2 regions of the Erwinia sp. V71 genome follow, and region 1 is predicted to be linked to the other one. Evidence: predicted binding sites of a transcription regulator. Region 1 holds the regulator's gene; the other holds the start of a gene.

Region 1 (7,241 bases):
GCCAACGATCCACGCGCGTCGTCTGGACTGCAGATTGGTCAGCCGCGCGGCGACGACACGCAGGGTATCGCTGAAATGGTGGGGGAGTTGCTGGTCGAGTTTATGTTTCAGCACCCGATGAAAAAACATATCGAGCCGTTCACATTCCCACCAGCCGTCCATATAACTTTCGCCCAGCCCCAGTGAACCCTGTTCGACTATTCGCCGGAAAAGTTCGGGATTATTAACCTGAATATCCCAGGGGCGCGTACCGTTCACTTCGATATCGGCTGTCTGTAACAGCTCCTGGACGATGCGAAACCAGTGGTTTTCTTTCAGGTTCACTTCTTCTATACACGATGAACTCATAGCTTCTCCATCACTCGTTGTGATCTGAACCTGAGAATCAGCATAGCCAATTTCTGCAGGATGGTGAGAGAACTCACGGACTGAACCGTGCGCCTGATATCCGACGTAACACAGAGGATTGAAATTGAATGAAAAACACCCGGCAAAGTAGCCGGAGTATTATTTGCAGGGGTGTGTAGTCAATGCCTTGCCAGGAAACACCACGACAACCCTGTCTGGTCTGACATAATGATGTTAATTATTTGTTATGATTTATTGCCTTAAACGAGTATATGCTCACGTAAGGCAATATTCAATATATTATTGTTAGCTTGCTAATTAAGTCATTTCTATGGCTGTGAGGTGGCAGGGGTGTGACTTTCTTCTTCCTGCGCGCTATCGGCTAATTGTAGTGCATAACCGCCCGCGGCAAGTACGATGGTGCTCAGCATAATCGCCGTGGTACTCAGCAGTGGCTGAGTAATCAAGGCAGAAACAGCCATACTGGCGACAAAGCACAGCCCCAGCTGCAGCATATTCTGCAGCGCAGCCGCTTTGCCGGTGGCATGAGGGAAGGGTAGCAGCGCATTAGCCACGACAATCGGGTAGATTGCACCATTGGCCATCGCCATGCCACAGAATGGGATCAGCAATGCCGTCAGTGTCGCCTGCGTTGAGAGCGCCACGGCAAACAGCGCGGCAACGCTGATGGCATAACCCAGCAGCAGCCACGGTAACAGCTGTTTACCGTCAACACGCTGCAGCAGAGTACGGCAGCCAAAACCGCCGATTAAAAAGGCGATGGTCTGTGGCAGATAGCTGAGACCAATATCTGCGGGCGACAGCCCCAGGTCGGCGAGAATAAACGGCGAACCGGTCAGCCAGGCGAAAAAGCTGGCGGAGCAGGCGGCATAGATCAGTACATTGCCGCTGTAACTGCGTGATTTCAGTAACTGCAGAAAACTCACTGATTCCGCCGTTGCGGTTTTATGGCCAGCAGCAGGCAAACGCAGCGTCGGGATCAGCAGTGCCAGTGCGATCAACAACAGCGCAATAAAGATCGACCGCCAGTGAAAATGCTCCAGTAACCATGCGCCCAGCAACGGCGCCAGCGCTGGCGAGAGCGCCACCAGTGGCATAATCGTGGCGAACACGCGGTTTGCCTGCGCACCACTGTAGCGATCCACCACCAGCGCCTGCCAGCTGACGGCCGCCGCACAAACGCCAACGGCCTGCACAAAACGCAGTACCAGCAGCAGCGTGGCGTCATGAACCGCCATCATCCCGGCACAGCCGAGAGCGAACAGCGCCAGGCCGATGATCAGCACCGGCTTACGGCCAATACGATCTGACAGCGGCCCCCAAATCAGTTGTGCACAGGCAAAACCGGCCAGAAACAGACTCAGACTGGCGCTGATCGCGCCGGGTTGCGTCGCGAGATCCTGTTGCATCGCGCCAAAGGCGGGCAGGTACATATCAGTGGCGAGAAAACCCAGCATGCTGAGCAAGGCCAGGTAGATCATAAATCCTTTTGATTTCATCGGGGAACAACTCTTCTTTTGCAGGTAAATATCACGCGCAGAGTGTAAGCGGGTGCATCCCGCGTTGTGAAACGCTAATATTTGCCCGTTGCGTGCAAAAAATTTGTGAGCAGAACATGTGGTCAGAACATTCTCTTGAAGTGGTTGATGCTGTCGCGCGTACCGGCAGTTTTAGTGCGGCGGCCAGCGAATTGCATCGTGTGCCGTCTGCGGTCAGTTATACCGTGCGTCAGCTGGAGCAGTGGCTGGCAGTGCCCTTATTTGAACGTCGTCACCGTGATGTGGTCCTGACGGAAGCGGGTAAGGTGTTTATTGAACAGGGGCGCATTGTTATCAAAAAAATGCTCGCCACCCGTCGCCAGTGTCAGCAGGTGGCAAATGGCTGGCGTGGTCAGTTAAGTATTGCAGTTGACGCCATCGTCAAACCGCAGCGTACCAATCAGCTGGTGCTGGATTTCTATCGCCATTTCCCCGATATGGAACTGCATATCTCCTGCGAGGTATTTAATGGTGTCTGGGATGCACTGGATGATGGTCGTGTGGATATGGCGATTGGCGCTACCCAGGCGAGCCCGGTCGGGGGACGCTTTGGTTTTCGCGATATGGGGGCGCTGAACTGGCGTTGTGTGGTTCAGGCGCAGCACCCGCTGGCACAGCTGTCCGGTGTGATTGATGATGACACCATTCGCCAGTGGCCGGCACTGGCGCTGGAAGATACCTCACGTAATCTGCCACGGCGCAATACTTGGACGCTGGATAACCAGCGGCGGCTGGTGGCACCGCACTGGCGCAGCGCGATGGAGTGCCTGCAGGCAGGACTTTGTGTCGGTATGGTGCCCGGGCATCTCGCTGCGCCGCTCATTGCACAGGGCAAACTGGCGGAGCTGACGCTGACGACGGCATTCCCCGACAGCCACTGCTGTGTCACCTGGGCGGAACAAAGTGCCTCACCGGCGCTGAGCTGGCTGCTGGAGTATCTTGGCAGTGCGGAAACGATGAATGAAGAGTGGCTGCGTGAAGAGCTGTCACCGGCCAGCATAGTGGCCGGTACAGGAGATTAACGGCGATAATCGACGAACGGACCATCGGCAACTGAACGGCGCTCAATCAGCGACGGATGTACCTCGATGGTCTGCGATTCTTCGCGTTTGCTGGTGATACGATCCAGCAACATATCAAACGCAGTTTGTCCCAGGCGCTCTTTCGGCTGGTGGATGGTGGTCAGCGCCGGAGTGAAGTAGCGCGCGTTGCGCACATTATCATAACCGATCACCGAAATATCCTGCGGCACGCGCAGTCCTAGCTCATCAGCCGCACAAATCGCGCCCATGGCCATAATATCGCCACCGCAGAATACCGCGGTAGGGCGCTGTTTCTGCGCCAGAATTTGCTGCATCGCGCGATAGCCGGATTCCGGTTCAAAGTCGCCCTGCACAATCCACTCTTCGCGCAGCGGAATATTGGCTTCACTCAGTGCTTTCAGGAAACCGGCGTGGCGGCCACCCCCGGTATTGCGCTCCTGCTGGCCGGGAATGGCGCCGATATCGCGATGGCCACGATCAATCAGATAACGGCCTGCCATATAACCGCCTTCGAAGGCATTATCCAGTACCGTATCGGTAAAATCGCCGCGCGACTCGCCCCAGTCCATCACCACCATCGGAATGTTACGGTTCTCTTCCAGCATCTGCAGCAGATCGTCCGGGTATTCCGAGCACATCACCAGCAGACCATCGACGCGTTTTTGCGCCATCATCGACAGATAGGCACGCTGCTTCTGCAGATCGTTATGCGCGTTGCCGAGGATCAGCGTATAGCCTTTGGCGAAGCAGCGGTTTTCCACGGCTTCAATAATTTCCGCAAAATAGGGCGCTTCACTGGAGGTCGCCAGCAAACCAATCGATTTGGTGTGGTTGACCTTCAGACTGCGCGCCACCGCGCTTGGCGAATAGTGCAGCTCTTTAATGGCGGCCCACACCGCTTCGCGCGTCTCTTCCGCGACAAAGCGGGTTTTATTGATGACATGAGAAACCGTGGTGGTGGAGACACCGGCGCGTTTCGCCACATCTTTAATTGTTGCCATGAAACTGGTACTCCCGGGTTTATGTTAACCCTTTGATTGAAATCAAGTTAAACGTTTGCGTTTTATGCTCGTATTAGGGTGGCGAGCAGTCAGTATGTTGCAGCTGAATGACGTCGGGAAGGAGACTGACGTCAGGAAACACGGCAAGGCACAGGCACACGCTGTTGCAGTTGTTGCGCAACGAAAAAAAGGAATTCTATCAAGGCTGTGAGCAGAACACGAGATTTTTACCCGCTACTGTGGGAAAATAGTTACAGGTATTATTTGTAGGGTCTTTTAAGGAGTCGTAGATGGATACTGATCTGAAGTTATCGCTGATGACCACTGTTGGCGTGCTGCTGATGATTATTGCGTTCAGTTTTGTAGCGGTATTGAACTGATTTTACAGCAATTTAGTCGTTAAAAATAAAACGCCCGATGCATGCATCAGGCGTTTTTTTGTTTGCGCAACAAGGTTAGCGGATGGTTTTCGGCGTCATCACACGGCGCGCGCCGACATAGTGGCGCTGCCAGTACTCTTCGCTCAGGGCGCTGATCTGAATATCTTTGCCGGTGCGCGGTGACTGGATAAATTTGCCGTTACCGAGGTACACGCCAACATGATCCGCTGCACCACGATTGTTGATGCGGAAGAACACCAGATCGCCTTTCTCCAGTGATTCACGCTTGATCTGCGCGGCATCACGCAGGTGGTACATTTCATTAGCCGTGCGGGGGATCTTAATTTTTACCAGATCTTTGTAGGCATACCACACCAGCCCGCTGCAGTCGAAGCCGGAACGCGGTGAGTTACCGCCCCATAAATAGGGCTTGCCGAGCTGGCCCATCAGTTTGTTCATCGCGGTTTCACGGGCTTTCTGGTAGCGCTCGCGGTGCGCTTTGCTCATTTTTAACGGGCCATTGTCCACACTGGCGGCATCATTCTCTTCTGCGCCTTTGCGTTTACGCTGCGGCGCATAACGTTTAACCAGCAGTTTTTTCTCTTCACCACTGTTTTTGGCTTTGCTGAGGGAGAGGGCGGCAACGCTGGTTTTCTTCTTCGTTTGCGTGGTCTGCGCGGGAGTCTGGCGGGTTTTCTTTTCGGGTTTGCTGGTTTTGTTGCTGGTTTTCTTTTCGCTGGTTTTGACCGGGCGTTTCTTGCGGCGCTCATCCGCGCTGGCGCTTTTCTTCTCAGCCTTTTGCTGGCTGGCATTCATAGGGGTATGTGGCGATGCGTGCGCCAGATTAAAGAACAGCTGGGCAAAGGCCAGCATAAATAGTGTGATGAATAAACGCATGGTTATTTAAGATTAAGCTCTCATTCGCCTCTGAGAGGACCACACTCATATCCCACGACAACACACTGTTAAGCCGGTGTCAGTCATGGGGCCGTGATTCTGTCTGTCGCGCATGGCGGCAGGGTCTGGCAATTCTAATCTAACTTTTTCGCAAAAGGTAAGCGCTTTTTGGATTAATCAGTTTATTAATGTTATCAGTGTCATAAATGAGCCAAAACAGCTGCTTATCTCACCAATATTATTGCAAGGTATTAATGGTTTTAATCGCCGGAAATGCGAAGTAATTGTTATTTTATTCCCGGGATTTGGCATAATGGGCCTTTCAGCGCTATCGTGGTGCAAAATGTCGTTTTCACAGGTGACACAGTACCGCTACAATAGCTGACACGAAGTAACGAATTAAGGAAGGCCAATATGAGTACTGTTGAAAAAATTCAGCGCCAGATCGCAGAAAACCCAATCCTGCTGTACATGAAAGGTTCCCCTAAGCTGCCAAGCTGCGGCTTCTCTGCCCAGACTGTGCAGGCGCTGTCTGCCTGTGGCGAGCGTTTTGCTTATGTGGACATCCTGCAGAACCCGGACATCCGTGCTGAATTGCCAAAATATGCTAACTGGCCGACCTTCCCGCAGCTGTGGGTTGAAGGTGAACTGGTTGGTGGCAGCGATATCGTGGTGGAGATGTTCCAGCGCGGTGAACTGCAGACGCTGATCAAAGAGACGGCGGCGAAGCACAAAGACGCAGAATAATTCGCGTTAACGTACAGAATGAAAAAAGGCGAAAATCTCCGCCTTTTTTTCGTTATAACGATGCGCAGTTTTTCCTTCCCGCCAGCCGGGGGAAGGCGCTTATCAGCCCGCGTCGCTCTCATCCGTTACATCATCGTCCGCCAGCGGTGCCAGTGGCCAGCCGCCCATGCGTTTCCAGCGATTCACCAGCTCACAGAACAGATCCGCGGTTTGCTCGGTGTCATACAGCGCCGAATGCGCCTGAGTGCTGTCAAACGGAATACCTGCCGCTTTACAGGCTTTCGCCAGCACGGTTTGTCCCACCACCAGTCCGCTCAGCGCCGCGGTGTCAAAGGTAACAAACGGATGGAACGGGTTACGCTTGAGTGTGGCGCGTTCTGCTGCGGCGTTCATAAAGTTCAGGTCAAAAGTGGCATTGTGCGCCACCATAATCGCCCGATTACAGTTATTGTCTTTGATTCCCTTACGCACCAGCTTAAAAATGGCATGCAGCGCATCATGCTCACTGACTGCGCCACGCAGCGGGTTGTGCGGGTCAATGCCGTTAAAGGCCAGCGCTTCCGGCACGAGAATGGAACCTTCAAATGGCTCGACATGAAAATGCAGAGTCTGGTCTTTTTCCAGCCAGCCGTTTTCGTCCATTTTTAAGGTGACGGCAGCAATTTCTAACAACGCGTCAGTTTTGGCGTTAAAACCGGCGGTTTCCACATCAATGACTACCGGATAAAAGCCGCGAAAGCGGTCGCACAGGGAATTCAGTTCTTTCGGTTCAGACATCGGGTTCTCGTTGACGAAAAAAAGCAGCGCGTATTATGGCAAATTTCAGAAGGGGTTGCAGCAGGGGATATCAGGAAGGGGCGTCGCGCGGACGCCCCGCAGGCATTAGTTGCCGAGACCGTGGCCGGCTTGTTTGTTTTCGATCAGCTCGATTTTGTAACCATCGGGATCTTCAACAAAGGCGATAATCGTGGTGCCGCCTTTAACTGGGCCCGCTTCACGGGTCACTTTACCGCCCGCATTACGGATACGGTCACAGGTCGCCGCCACATCATCCACGCCAAGCGCGATATGACCGTAAGCATTGCCGAGATCGTAGCTGTCGACGCCCCAGTTATAGGTCAGTTCGATCACCGCACCTTCGCTCTCTTCGGTGTAACCGACAAAGGCGAGGGTGTATTTGTATTCCGTGTTCTCACTCTGGCGCAGCACACGCATACCCAGCACTCGGGTGTAGAAATCAATGGAGCGTTGCAGGTCGCCAACGCG
Region 2 (7,241 bases), on a different contig from region 1:
CGGGGCAAAGCGGCGGTTAAAGGCCACCATCAGTTTACGGCCACGTTTATGCGCCAGCTCCACCAGTTGCTCCGCCTGCGCCAGATGCTCCGCCAGTGGCTTATCGACACAGACATCAACCCCGGCACGCAGCAGTTGATCGACAATCGTGAAATGGGTGGCAGTGCTGGTATGCACGAACACGGCATCGCTCTGCGCCGCCAGCTCATCCAGCGTGGCAAAACATGGCATCCGGTAGCTGGCGCAGATACGCTGCGCCTTGTCCTGATTCGGTGAGACTGCCCCCGCCAGCGTCCAGCCATCAGTATGCGTCACCACCGGCAACCAGGCTTTCTGCGCGATACCGCCCAGCCCAACCACACCCACCCGTAACTGCTGTGCCATCTCAGACTCCTTTTTCCGCTAACAACGCCGCCAGTTGCTGCTTCAGCGCCGCGACGTCCTCTTCCAGCTGCGCCACACGCCCGGCCAGCTCGCTGTCATTACTTGACGACGCCATTGCATCCGCCAGTTCAGCTTCGTTCACCTCACCGCTGAACAGGTGCATATAGCGGCTTTCGCGTTTACCCGGCTCACGCGTCAGGCGCACCACGAAAGGCCCGTCTTCGCGTTGCTGCAGCTGTTCCAGCGTCTGTTCCACTTCCGTCATATCAGCAAACTCATGCAGGCGCGTGCTGCGGGTACGCAGTTCGCCCGGCGTCTGTGCGCCACGCAACAGCAGCGTGGTGACCAGCGCCACTTCCGCACTGCTGAGTTTCAGATTGCCAAATTCGGAGTTGCAGAAACGCTGCTCATACTTCACCACCCGATTGCCAAAACCACTCAGCGTACTGAGCTGATGCTTTTTCACCAGCAGGTCGAGCGTATCCTGTACCTGATTGTCGCTCAGCGTCATCACCGGTTCACGGTTGGATTTTTGATTGCAGGCGGTGACCACGCCATTCAGCGACATCGGATACTGATCCGGCGTGGTGACCTGCTTCTCCAGCAGGCAACCGATCACCCGCGCTTCTGCGGGCGTCAGAACGGTTTTCATTACATAACCTCTTGTTATTGTTGCCCGCGGCGGTCTGGTGTCCATTCCCGGGAGGTTAAAGCCGTCAACACATGATCCTGCCAGCGGCCATCAATCAGCAGATAATCTTTGGCATAGCCCTCTTTCTCGAAACCGAGCCGGGCCAGCAACGCGCCACTGCGCGCATTGTGGGGCATATAATTGGCCATAATACGGTGCATACGCTGCTGGCGCTGCATATAGCGAATCGCCGACTGCAGCGCTTCAAACATCATGCCCTGCCCCTGCCATTTTTCACCGAGGGAGTAACCGAGGTAGCAGGCATGAAACGAACCGTGCAGCACATTGCTGAAGTTAGCGACGCCGCGCACTTCAGTCTCTTCCGGGTCCATCACAATAAAATAGAACGCGCTGCCCTGCTTATGCAGATCGGCAATCAGTCCCAGCCGTGCCTGCCAGCCAGAGGGATAGCAGTGGCTCTCATCACGCACCGGCTCCCAGGGTTTCAGAAAGGCGCGGTTTTCCGCGTAATAATCAGCCAGTCGCCAGGCGTCGCGTTCGTGGACCAGACGCACCACGAGCCGGTCTGTAGTCAGGCGCACCTTGGGCGCAGCAGAACGATAGCCAAACATCTTCTCTCCTGAATTTCACGGCCGATAAAAGAAATTAATTGAAGCAGACACCACGACTTACCTGGCGCAGCTCATCCACAGCTGCGGGCATTTTGGCTCAGCCTGTCTCCACTATAACCGCCCTCACCCGCACGGGTAAAATACGCCGTTATGCACGTGACGCGAAACCAGCGTAACCGCACGATTTGCACCACTACGATTAAAAAATATCATGTCGTTAATGCTGTGAAAACCAGTAACTTAGGAGGAAAATAGACCAACTGGAAGGTTTCCTCTCTCTTATTGCTCAGGAACAAGCATGTCTCGGGTTACACGGGCGCGTCGCCTCGGTCAGTACTTTCTATTATTAGACAACATGCTGGTGGTGTTGGGTTTTTTTGTCGTTTTCCCGCTGATATCGATTCACTTTGTTGAACAGCTGGGCTGGGCCGCACTGCTGGTGGGCATCGCGCTTGGTTTGCGTCAGCTGGTGCAACAAGGACTGGGTATTTTTGGCGGGGCGATTACCGACCGCTTTGGTGCCAAGCCGATGATTATTATTGGCATGCTGCTGCGTGCCGCTGGCTTCGCCGCCATGGCGCTGGCACACGATCCCTGGGTATTGATCCTCTCCTGCGTGCTCTCTGCACTTGGCGGTACGCTGTTCGACCCGCCACGCACCGCACTGGTGGTAAAACTGGTGCGTCCACAGCAGCGTGGACGTTTCTTCTCGTTGCTGATGATGCAGGACAGCGCAGGCGCCGTTATTGGTGCATTGATCGGCAGCTGGCTGCTGGCTTATGACTTCCGCCTGGTGTGCTGGGTGGGCGCTGGCGTCTTTGTACTGGCGGCACTGTTCAACGCCCTGCTGCTGCCGGCCTGGCGCATCTCGACCATTCATACACCAATGCGGGAAGGCATGGCGCGGGTGCTGAAAGATCGTCGTTTCTGCGCCTATGTGCTGACGCTGACCGGTTATTACGCGCTGGCAGTACAGGTGATGCTGATGTTGCCTATCGTCGTCAACAAGATTGCCGGCACACCTGGCGCGGTGAAATGGATGTACGCCATTGAAGCGGCGCTGTCACTGACGCTGCTCTACCCGCTGGCGCGCTGGAGTGAAAAACGTTTCCGGCTGGAGCAGCGGCTAATGGCTGGACTGCTGCTGATGACGCTGAGTCTGCTGCCAATGGGCATGGTCAGCAGTCTGCAGCAGGTGTTTATGCTGATCTGCACCTTCTACATCGGCTCAATTATCGCCGAACCGGCGCGGGAAACACTCAGCGCCTCGCTGGCCAGCGCCCGGGCGCGCGGCAGTTATCTCGGTTTCAGTCGCCTCGGCCTGGCGCTCGGCGGGGCACTGGGATACAGCGGCGGCGGATGGATGTTCGATATTGGCCAGGATTTAGCCATGCCGACACTGCCATGGCTGCTGCTGGGTGGCATCGGATTCATTACGCTTGCTGCACTATGGTGGCAGTTCACCCCGCGCCCGGTGGCGCCCGCGATGCTCAGCGGCGGCTAAGCACGGGTTTGCCGTCGCCCTCAATCTGGCCCATACTTCTCCAGTATGATCAAATGATTGCTCGCGCCAATAGCGTGAGCAACACTGATAAGGAGAGGCTCAGATGAAACTGTATATCTACGACCACTGCCCATACTGCGTCAAAGCACGCATGATTTTCGGTTTAAAAAATTTACCGGTTGAACTGGTGGTCCTGCTCAATGACGATGAGCAGACCCCAAAACGCCTGATTGGCCAGAAGATGGCGCCAATCCTGCAGAAAGACGATGGCAGCGCGATGCCGGAAAGCATGGACATCGTCCATTTCATCGACAAACTCGATGGCGCACCGCTGCTGACCGGTAAAACCAATCCGGCAATCAGCACCTGGCTGCGCCACGGGAGCGAATACATTAACAAGCTGCTTTACCCACGCATCGCGGCCGCGCCGTTTGCCGAATTCGCCACGCCGGAAGCACGCAACTACTTTAAAAACAAAAAAGAGGCCAGCGCGGGCAGTTTCACGGAACTGAAGCAGCACTCTGTCGGACTGATTAAAAAAATCAGCGACGACCTGCGCCAGCTGGATAAATTAATTGTGAAAGCTAACGCGGTGAATGGCGAGCTGTCGGAGGATGATATCCATCTGTTCCCGCTGCTGCGTTCGCTGTCACTGGTCGCGGGTATCGAGTATCCAACACGCGTTGCTGATTACCGCGATAATATGGCGAAGCAGACGCAGATTAATCTGCTCTCCTCCGTCGCACTGTAATTCCCCTTCCCTGTCCGGCGGGCGCTGCCGGACATCTTTTGTCGCCTTATGGTTGACGGGATTCAGTGATATCCTGGTGACTAATGCTGCCCGCCAGGGCAAGCTGGCAGCCGTGAACGTTCACACCAGAGGACAGTTAATGAAAAAGGCATTTTTCGGGCTGATGGCCCTGACTTTTATCGGCCTGCTTGCCGGTTGCAGCAAACTGACACAGTACAGCATCAGCGAACAGGAAGTGAACCAGGCGCTGCAGAAACACAACAACTACGAAAAAGATATTGGCGTTTCCGGACTGGCGAACGCGCATATTGTGCTGAGCAACCTCAGCAGCAAGATTGGCCGCGAGGAACCCAACAAAGTCACCCTGACCGGCACGGCGAAAGTCGATATCAGCTCGCTGTTTGGTCCGCAGCAGGCAGAAATGAACCTGACGCTGAAAACACAGCCAGTGTTTGACCAGCAGCAGGGAGCCATTTTCCTGAAAGATCTGCAGATTGTTGATGTGCAGGTGCAGCCGGAGAAAATGCAGTCGGTGCTGAAAGCGCTGACGCCTTACCTGGAACAGTCGCTAAAAAGCTACTTCGAACAACAGCCTGCCTATGTGCTGAGCGCAGATCGCAGTGAGGCGGAGTCGCTGGCGAAGAAATTTGCTAAAGGGCTGGAAGTGAAACCGGGTGAGCTGGTGATTCCATTTACGGATTAACAGGTTTCACTGCCGTGATCCCCTCCCCCATCGCATGGGGGAGAGGGAGCAAATGGCACCGGGTCGGCAGCGCCCCCATCCCGGCCTTCGCCCGCTTGCGGGGGAAGTAGCCGTCTGAGGATACCTTCCAAACCAGATGTTCCCCAGCAAAACCCCAGTTTTTTCTGCCAGACACTATAAAGCATGTGCAATCGGTTGCCTTTATCCTTATGCTTATATCCCGGCTGAAATGCGCCATATGAATTCCCTTCTATGCCGGAGCACAACTGATGACTGCACAACCCGAGAAATTAATTATCCGCCGCCCTGACGACTGGCACATCCATCTGCGTGATGATGAGATGATGAAAGCCGTGTTGCCTTATACCAGTGCGGTGTGCGGTCGCGCGATTGTGATGCCAAACCTGGTGCCACCGGTGACCAGCGTCGCCAGCGCCATTGCCTATCGCGATCGCATCCTCGCAGCCATCCCGGAAGGCCATCATTTCACCCCACTGATGACCTGCTACCTCACCGATTCTCTCGACCCGAATGAGATTGAGAAAGGCTTCAGCGAAGGTGTCTTTACCGCTGCCAAACTTTATCCGGCTCATGCCACGACTAACTCCAGCCACGGCGTGACCAATATTGCCGCCATCGCATCAGTGCTGGAGCGCATGCAAAAAATCGGTATGCCGCTGCTGATCCACGGTGAAGTGACCGACAGTCATATCGATATCTTCGACCGCGAAGCGCGCTTTATTGAAAACGTAATGGACCCGCTGCGTAAACAGCTCCCGGAACTGAAAGTGGTGTTTGAACATATCACCACCAAAGAAGCGGCTGATTACGTCACGGCAGGTAACCACTTCCTCGGTGCCACCATCACACCACAGCATCTGATGTTTAACCGCAACCATATGCTGGTCGGCGGCGTGCGCCCGCACCTGTATTGCCTGCCAATCCTGAAACGTAACGTGCACCAGGACGCACTGCGCAAAGTGATTGCCAGCGGCAACCCGCGTTTCTTCCTTGGCACCGACACCGCGCCACACGCACGCCATCGCAAGGAAAACAGCTTCGGTTGCGCGGGCGTGTTTAACGCACCAACCTCGCTGCCAGCCTACGCGACGGTATTCGAAGAGATGAATGCACTGCAGCACTTCGAAGCGTTCTGCTCCGAAAATGGTCCGAACTTCTACGGTCTGCCTCTGAACGAAGGCACGATTACCCTGGTGCGTAAACCGTACACCGTCACCGAAAGCATCCCGGCGGGCGACGACACCCTGGTGCCATTCCTCGCTGGTGAAACGCTGAACTGGGCTGTGGAAGACTGATTTATTATTTCCCGCTTGCCTCCCTGAATAATTAACTGTATAAATAAACAGTATATTCATCGGAGGCTCTCATGCGTGTAGAAGTCACTGTAGCAAAAACCACTCCCCTGCCCGCTGGCGCGATCGACGCGCTGGCGCAGGAACTGACCAAACGTATCGATAAACAGTTTCCTGAAATGGAAAACAGCGTATCGGTACGTTATGCCAGCGCCAATAATCTCAGCGTGCTGGGCGCCGGAAAAGAACATAAAGACCTGATCAGCGATATTCTGCAGGAAACCTGGGAAAACGCTGACGACTGGTTTATCACGGATTAACACTGTGCTGGTGTTGCTTGCCGGGTGTCGCCACCCGGCTTTTTTTATTGTACGCTTTTGTGCCTTACGCCCTTTCACGGCTGTATCTCTGGTATAGACTGTGATCGGATGATGACATATTCTGGCGCTCGTCATGCTTTACAGGAGGTGCACCCCATGACAACAGAGAAACCTGAAGAGGCAATGACTTTTGGTGAGTTACTGGAGCTGATCCGCGATCAGCAGCATCGTCTTGCGGTGCTGGAGAATGCGTTTACCTCTCTCTCATTTTGCCTGGATGAAAAATCGAACCAGTTGTTGATTCACAATTTGCGCCTGGAAGCGCAAAACCAGAATCATCATGAACATATGCAACAGCATTTTTCCCGCCTCGCGACTGAGCTGGAAAAGCGTACCGGACTGATTAAAGCGCAGCCGGACGCCACCAGCTGAGCAAAAAACTCCCGTCATCTGCTGCGGGAGTTTTTATTTTTCCTGCCCCCTAAAGTGAATAAGTATTCTGCCGAATATAATTTAACCAGCGATTCATTTTACTGGTTGCGCATTTTTCATCCTGCCAATGCTAAATAAGCTGTTATAATTAACTCGCTCTATGAAAAAAAGCCGCATTGAACCTCGATAAATCACTTCGTTCTCACGAGTAATAAGGGGGTTATAATGGACAGAAACAAAGATGTTATCCAAACACATCCCCTGGTTGGGTGGGATATCAGCACAGTAGACAGCTATGATGCGATGATGATTCGTTTGCATTCGCTTTCTTCGGGAGAGCAGGCTGTGGAAGATGCAGACGTGGGGCAGACTTACTGGCTTACCACGGATGTCGCCAGACAGTTTATTTCCATTTTAGAAGCGGGCATCGCGAAAATCGAAGCTGCAGATTACCAGGAACGTGATTACAAGAAGCATTAATGCAATGCTATGTGAACAGAGGCACCCATCATGGGTGCCTTTTTATTGTCTGCGACTTTTTGCTATTCTGACTGAAACCGATTACAGCAGT

Evidence for each region. Region 1 encodes PurR, which represses purine synthesis genes. Its sites were predicted from a motif close to CANGCAAACGTTTGCNTG; they were not measured.
Region 2: the regulator PurR is predicted to act here: its motif matches at 4,790-4,807, upstream of pyrC (dihydroorotase).

What each region holds. Positions count from the first base shown of each region.
Region 1 covers NZ_CBFFRK010000033.1:14,149-21,389, forward strand. Annotated here, with positions in the region: gene cfa (cyclopropane fatty acyl phospholipid synthase) at 1-348, opposite strand, end outside; gene punC (purine nucleoside transporter PunC) at 678-1,868, opposite strand; gene punR (DNA-binding transcriptional activator PunR) at 1,985-2,929, shown strand; gene purR (HTH-type transcriptional repressor PurR) at 2,926-3,951, opposite strand; gene ACSZO1_RS09685 (YnhF family membrane protein) at 4,242-4,331, shown strand; gene ACSZO1_RS09690 (C40 family peptidase) at 4,407-5,228, opposite strand; gene ACSZO1_RS09695 (Grx4 family monothiol glutaredoxin) at 5,643-5,975, shown strand; gene rnt (ribonuclease T) at 6,078-6,752, opposite strand; gene gloA (lactoylglutathione lyase) at 6,858-7,241, opposite strand, start outside.
Region 2 covers NZ_CBFFRK010000018.1:22,142-29,382, reverse strand. Annotated here, with positions in the region: gene ACSZO1_RS06545 (Gfo/Idh/MocA family protein) at 1-384, opposite strand, end outside; gene ACSZO1_RS06540 (YceH family protein) at 386-1,036, opposite strand; gene rimJ (ribosomal protein S5-alanine N-acetyltransferase) at 1,051-1,647, opposite strand; gene mdtH (multidrug efflux MFS transporter MdtH) at 1,946-3,151, shown strand; gene grxB (glutaredoxin 2) at 3,255-3,902, shown strand; gene ACSZO1_RS06520 (lipoprotein) at 4,042-4,605, shown strand; gene pyrC (dihydroorotase) at 4,875-5,921, shown strand; gene dinI (DNA damage-inducible protein I) at 5,993-6,238, shown strand; gene ACSZO1_RS06505 (hypothetical protein) at 6,395-6,670, shown strand; gene bssS (biofilm formation regulator BssS) at 6,896-7,150, shown strand.